DNA from 3 places in the Aeromonas sp. FDAARGOS 1416 genome. Region 1 is predicted to be linked to each of the others. Evidence: riboswitches for the same ligand, from Rfam matches in the RefSeq annotation. Region 1 holds a riboswitch; each other region holds the start of a gene.
What was found. A riboswitch is a leader RNA that binds a small molecule or an ion and turns the genes downstream of it on or off. The one in region 1 is predicted to bind cyclic di-GMP.
Positions count from the first base shown of each region.

Region 2: linked by a shared signal. The riboswitch ahead of I6L46_RS17195 (immunoglobulin-like domain-containing protein) and the one ahead of I6L46_RS14270 (hypothetical protein) in region 1 are both predicted to bind cyclic di-GMP.
Region 3: linked by a shared signal. The riboswitch ahead of I6L46_RS12195 (glycosyl hydrolase family 18 protein) and the one ahead of I6L46_RS14270 (hypothetical protein) in region 1 are both predicted to bind cyclic di-GMP.

Region 1 is NZ_CP077301.1:3,179,564-3,181,834, reverse strand. It holds gene I6L46_RS14275 (collagenase) at 1-678, opposite strand, end outside; gene I6L46_RS14270 (hypothetical protein) at 1,149-1,466, opposite strand; cyclic di-GMP riboswitch class I at 1,558-1,644, opposite strand.
Region 2 is NZ_CP077301.1:3,784,340-3,786,610, forward strand. It holds gene I6L46_RS17195 (immunoglobulin-like domain-containing protein) at 1-1,347, opposite strand, end outside; cyclic di-GMP riboswitch class I at 1,398-1,483, opposite strand; gene prlC (oligopeptidase A) at 1,921-2,271, shown strand, end outside.
Region 3 is NZ_CP077301.1:2,736,636-2,738,906, forward strand. It holds gene I6L46_RS12195 (glycosyl hydrolase family 18 protein) at 1-919, opposite strand, end outside; cyclic di-GMP riboswitch class I at 1,019-1,106, opposite strand; gene I6L46_RS12200 (glycosyl hydrolase family 18 protein) at 1,725-2,271, opposite strand, start outside.

The DNA of each region.
Region 1 (2,271 bases):
GACATGGATCTCGCTGACCTGAGCGGCAGCCTGACTGCCTGCCACCGGTTGCAGACGGAAGAAGATCTGCTCCAACCGGCCATCCCGCTCACTCGGGGTCTCTTCAAGTACCTGCAACTGCTGCCAATCCTGCGGCTGATAGTGCCACTCCGGCTCTGCGCAGCGGCCTTGTGCGTTGAGTTCGCAGCGATCCAGCTCCCTTTCGCTCTGACCCAGGATGATGGCTTGCGGCAGCGGCAGACGATCCTGTCGCTGGGCGGTCGGCGTGCCCGCCAGCTGCTCCCAGCGACCCTGCTTGAGGCCATAACCGAAGTCATAACTGCTGGCGGGAATGAGCTTGCCCGCCGGAATCCGATCTTCACAGCGCACGAAGCGGATCTGCCAGCCTGCATCTACCTTGAGCTGCGGCTCGCCACACTGCTGCTCGGCCAGTGCGACGAGATCGCTGCTCTGCCAGTCGAAGCGACGGTAGACCCTAAGCTGCTGGTAAGGAGCATTGCTGCTACGCGCCTTGAGCTCGTAGGTGATCTCGGTGATGCGAGCGGCCAGTTGCCGGCTCGATTCGCCAGTCAGCTGATACTGTCGCCAGTCATTTGGGGAGTAGTTGGCTTGCGCCGAGGATGTAGCCAAAAGCAGGGGGCCTGCCAGCAGCAGCCACCCGGTACCTGAACGGTTCATTTTTATCCCTTTGTTCTTGTTTGTGTATTGTCTTGCGAGTAATCGCAAGGCAATTTACAGGGACTCAAAAGAATATCAATGATTTTTTAAATGACATATAAATCAATGATATAGCGTTGATTTATATGCTTGCTGTTTTTGAACTCCTGCTGCCGTAGTGAGGGCTCACATGCGACTTTATTGAAGAAGTTGTTAGTTGTGTAAAGTGCGTGTCAGATCTCATTTAATCAACACGAGACATGCAGCAAATGACCAGGAAAAGCGAGATGTCCCTGTGGCTTAAGCCACATTATCTGGGCGCATGATGACTGGTGACTCAATCAGCAAAGCCAGCTATTTGTTCGTGAGGAGGCGGGATGAAAAGATATTGGCCGCCTGTATGGGTAGCACAGGCGACCTGATAAGAGTTGCTTTCAACACCACCTGCTCATCTGTTTCGCGCCAATTTCAGCGTCACTACAGATGAGTCATCAGAGATAGCTGACAGTCACGATCGCCATGTTGCTGGCATTGGTCACTTTGTAGCTGATAGTGCTGCTAATTGAGCTGATTTGACCGGCTTGCTGCAAGTGAGCCAAAGGCATGGTTTGCTTGTTCATGCCTGAATAGCAGGTCACGCTGCTGTCAGAAAAATCACATGGAGATTCATAGATAGTGCCAGTAAACGTCACTGAGCCATCAGCCGCAGAAGCTGTGGATGGCAACAAGGCGGTACCAAGCAGCAAGGAGGTGCATACAGAGAAAACTGTCTTGCGAACTAAACGGGAGGCGGTGTGTTGAGCTTTCATATCTATGTCCTTTTCGTCACAGGTGTTGTACGAAAAGGGCAACGCAATCAAAGAGTAATGCCATAAATCGGCAATAACATCACTCTTCTCAGATGGCAGCTCCGCTGTCTTAGGTATCAAAACCCTTAGACCGGTGGCTTTGCGTCCCGACCTTTCGATCGGTTTGCCCTTTACTCTATGTCTAGATGATAACACTCCACTTTGAGAAATCAATCGGCTTAAAAATCATGAGAGATGGATCACAGTTAGTCTGCATAATTAATAACGTATATTTATTTTTTATCTCAAATCATGCCTGTGAATATTGCGGACAAGTCTCTATATTAGCGCGTCATATCTATGATTAATATGTAATGTAGTAGATGTATATTTATGTGTGGGCTGCCAATAATTTGATTACCTGATTACCTGATTACCTGATTACCTGATTACCTGATTACCTGATTACCTGATTACCTGATTACCTGATTACCTGATTACCTGATTACCTGATTACCTGATTACCTGATTACCTGATTACCTGATTACCTGATTACCTGATTACCTGATTACCTGATTACCTGATTACCTGATTACCTGATTACCTGATTACCTCTTTAGGGGGCGGTTTATGAAGTGGTTGATAACTATTGTCAAAAATAGATAGATTATCTTTGTTGTGTTCTTGTTGAAATTTTGTGTGCGACTTTAAATTCATAGTCTGACAATATTGCAACAGATGCCCTTTATATGAACTTTATTTATTTCATGATATCGTTTTATGTTTCATTGTTGGTTTAAGTCGTTGTTTTTTAGGTGTTTATAA
Region 2 (2,271 bases), 600 kb from region 1:
CGGATCGAAAGCGGTACCCAGTTCCAGCGTGGTATCGGTGACACCGCTGAACACCGGCTTCATGCTGTAGACCTCGATGGTACGTACCTGCTCGGTGACGTTGTTGTCGCGATCGCTCACCTTGTAGGTGAGGGGGTAGAGGCCGATGCGCTGGCTGTCTACCGAGCCTTCCACCTGGATTTGGCCAGTCAGGTCGCCATCTTCCTTGTCGTTGGCGCTGACACCGGCCAGCGGATCAAAGGCGGTACCCTGCTTGATGCGGGTATCGCTCAGGCCGCTGAACACCGGCTTGCCGTTGTCGACCGGGGGCGTGATCTCCTGATCGTGGATGAAGGGGCCGTAGCTCTTGATGAAGGATTCGTTGTAGGACTGACCGGCGGCGTTGCGGCCCATGTCCCAGTTGATGGACCAGGTCATCACGCCGCGCAGCGGTTGCCCCTCGCTCTTCAGGCGGTTGAAGGCGTTGTAGAGCTTCTGCGGATCCTGCACATAGCCGGTGGCGGCGGCGTCGATGTTGGTCGGAATGCCAAACACCAGCTTGTCATGGGGGATCTTGTAGAAGCCGCGGGTTCCGTTGCTCAGCGAATCCGCCATGTAGTAGATGAACTCTTCTTTCAGGGCATCGTTGTTCTGGGCAATCCAGCCGATGCCATCGATGTAGATACCGTCACCACCCTGGTTGTAGAACTGGGGGTTGATCCAGTCGTAGTAGCCTTCCAGATTGCGGATATAGGGGATGTAGGCGCCAGTCTGGGTCAGATAGGGGAACTCCGGCGCCATGGTGATTAGGAAGTTTTTCCCCTGGGAGCGGTAGTGATCCTTGACCAGACGCAGGGCCGCCGGGATCACGGTCTGGTTGTCGGCGGCGGTGATGGCGGCCTGTTCCAGGTCGATATCCAGCCCGTCGAAGCCATAGGTCTCCACCAGACGGATGATCTCGTCGGCAAAGGCCTGCTCCTGACCTTTGCGCAGCTCGATGTGTGCATCGGCACCGCCCAGCGCCAGCAGCACGGCACGGCCCTGACGGTTCAGCTCTGCGATCTGCTCGATAAACTGGCTTTCGCTCATGCCGATGGCCGGGTCGAGCTTGAAGGTGGGGATGGGATCGCTGCCATACACCTTCATGAAGGAGACATCGACCACGTTGTATTGCGGGTTGACCTGATCGAGCTTGACGCAGGGGGCGATACCGCCCTTGTAGCCCGAGCCGTCACACCAGTTGTGCCAATAGCCGACCACTACGCCGGACTGGGGGTTGACCATCGCCTGACCGGCACTGGTGGCATATGCCATGGGGGCGCCCATGCCGAGCAGGCAGCCAAGCAGGGATAATTTGAGTTTGTTCATCGTCTCTCCGTACGGTGCAAATGGGGCGTCGGTTGTGACCGGACGTCCTCGGGGGCAGCCCCGCTGTCATAGGTGTTTTCCCTTAGACCGGTGGCTTTGCGTCGCGCCCTTTCGGGTCACTTTGCCTTTTTCACCCGATTTCTGTGCAGCACAGAGAATCAAGTGACCTGCATGGCAGGTTGCCTATGATAGATGCTTGAAAATAAATTAATCAATAGTTGGTTTTGATTCTAATTAACTGAAAAATATTGATAATTTGTTACAGTTGCCACATTTTGTCCGTTTCAATGATTGAGCATGACGGTACTTGGCTGGCAGCTGTGGCGCCGGTAAATGGCGGCTTTTTGCCCCTTGAAAGTAGCGATAAGAGCCAAAAAAGGCCCACATATTCATCTTGTTACTGGCTGTTGATGGCAAAACTGCAGCAACGGCAGAGATCCGGGTCGCAATGGTAGGAAAAGTACAGGGTTGCGGCGGATTCCCGCTTGATTATTGCGTGGCTTGGCCACATGTTAGAAAGCCATACAGAGCTGCTAAAGCGGTCTGTTCAAGACCAAACAAGAGGTAACCGGGATGAATAACCCTTTGCTGACAATGGATTCGCTGCCCCCTTTCAGCCAGATCAAGCCGGAGCAGGTTCAACCTGCCGTGATTCAGGCGATTGCTGACTGCAAGCAGAAGATCAGCGATGTGCTGGCCCAGCGTGATCCCCATACCTGGGATAGCCTGATTGCCCCGCTGGAAGAGGTAAATGACCGTCTGTCACGGATCTGGTCACCGGTCAGCCACCTCAACTCCGTACTCAACAGCGAAGCGCTGCGCGAGGCCCATGATGCCTGCCTGCCGCTGCTCTCCGAATTCCAGACCTATGTCGGTCAGCATGAAGGGCTCTATCAGGCCTATCTGGCCCTCTCCGAGAGCGAT
Region 3 (2,271 bases), 440 kb from region 1:
AGAACTTCCAGGTCTGCAGGAACTCTTTGACCGAGGCGACGAACACGTCACGCTTGGCCTTGTCATGCATGAAGAAGAAGGGGTCGGAGAGGGTCCAGCCACCGACGGAGGGGAGGATCTTCAGGTCCGGATAGGCCTGTTTGAGGGCCATCAGATTACCGAAGTTGCCCTTGTAGGGCTCATCCCAGGCGACCAGTGACCCCTGCCCTTTTTGCAGCGCGGCCCAGGGATCGTGAATGGCGACCTGGAAATCCTTGCGCCCGGAGCAGGCACGTTGCAACGCCTGGAAGCTGCCAGAAATCTCTTTGAGGCTGTCGTTGAGGCCATCACCGCCACAGATCGGGGTGAAGCCATAGAGGATATGGGTCAGGTTCTGGGCTGGCAGCTTGTCCACGGTGAAGTTGCGATCATAGACCCCCCACTCCACATAGTAGGTGCCGACCACCTTGCCGGACTTGTTGACATAGGGTTTGTTATTCTCCTGAAGGGCAGGCTTGAGCGGTGCAAGGTGGCTGCCGTCGGTATCGGCGACCACGATCTCCTTGGCATCAGACAGGGTACAGCCATCGCCGTTGCACAGCGCGACCTGCATCTGATAGCGCCCCCCCTTGTGCACCTTGAAGGTGGCGGTACCCGCGGCGGAAGAGGGACCGGACCAGACTTCCTTGCCATCCAGCAGCACCTTGGCACTCTGGCCAATATCGCCGTTCCAGAGATTCCAGGTGACGGTCACATCGGCGCCATCCTTCACCTTGACCAGCTCGTTATAAGCGGTCGCGGACTGGTTGACTTCGACGATGGCAAACTTGGTGGGGCCCCAACCGATGGCGGGTTTGCCGGGAGCTGCCGCATAAGCGGCGGAGGAGGCGAGCAGGGTGCCGACCATCATGGCCAGCAGTGCAGGTTTTGGACTTAGCATATTGCTTTCCTTTTCGTTATGGGAAAAACGAAAGGGCAACGCAACACGACAGGTGACACAAAAACGGCCACCCCTTGGCAAGGGCAGCCTGCATTCTACTGTGGTGGCCCCGCTATCCTAGGTCGCCTTGACCCTTAGACCGGAAGCTTTGCGTCCCGACTTTTCAATCGGTTTGCCCTTGTCACAACATTATTTCTGGCGATAAATAATCGCCGATTGACTGTAGGGTAATTCTGATAAGTAAGCAAATCGGACCATTGCCAGCCCACCAGTTACCAACCCCGACAATTACCCACTTTCAAGAAATTAATGTTTAAAAAACAGCCGGATATGCAGACCTAATCTCATCACCTCCAACCAGATACCTCACACCATTTTTTTGATCCGCATCACACAAAATTGAGAAAAATCAATGAGTAAGAACAATATGCGACAAAAGACCCATCTGTATCGCAACTAATGAATTTATAATCGCCGCTTTGCATGGCCAGCAGGTGTCTTCATGCCCAGCGAATTGCCCTCACGCACCCGGTTATCCAGATACGACAAATTTGTTCGTTTGACGATTTATGCCTTGCCACTGGCCGGGATGATCTGGCTTATCAACAGCCTCAATGGCTGGCAAAGGGCAGCGTGCGGCACAGATGCCAGCTATCGGGGAGAGCATTAATCACTAGGCAAGAGTGAGCACTTTGCAGGGACACGAGAGAAGCTGGGGGAAACCGGTTGGCAGAACCGCCAGAATGTGGAGATGCGGGGAGAAAAAAACGGGGCATGACTGGCATGCCCCGCCACCATTCAATGCTTATTTACAGCTGACGGCTCCCACATCCTGCCAGACGTCGTGTTTGCCGGGCTCATTGCCCTTGGTCCAGTACTGCGCCTTCCACTGACGGCCGTTATGGGTGGTGAGCTCGCCACCGTTGTAGGCCACATTGGCATCCCAACCCAGTTGCACCTTGCTCACCAGCAACCACTGATCCGCAGTGCGGCTCGGCTCGTTGCCCTGGGTCCAGTACTTGGCCTGCCACACCAGCTGGTTGTGGCTCACCTTGTCGCCGCTGTTATAGGTGCTGGCCGCTTTCCAGACTGGCCAGTTGGCCGCATCCGGATCGGTCGCCGTGCAACCACCGCCGCTGCTGGCCGGTTTGACCGTCAGACGGGTTGCCGCACTGGCATCCAGCCCGCCGTCGGAGACAGTGACGCTCAGGTCATAGCCGGTGTCGCTGGTGACGCTCGGGCCGGTGACCACCAGAGTGGCGCTGTTCTGACCCGTTGCGGTGATGCCTGCCGGCACACTCCACTGATAAGTCAACGGATCACCGTTCGGATCGGAGGCGGTCGCCTTGATG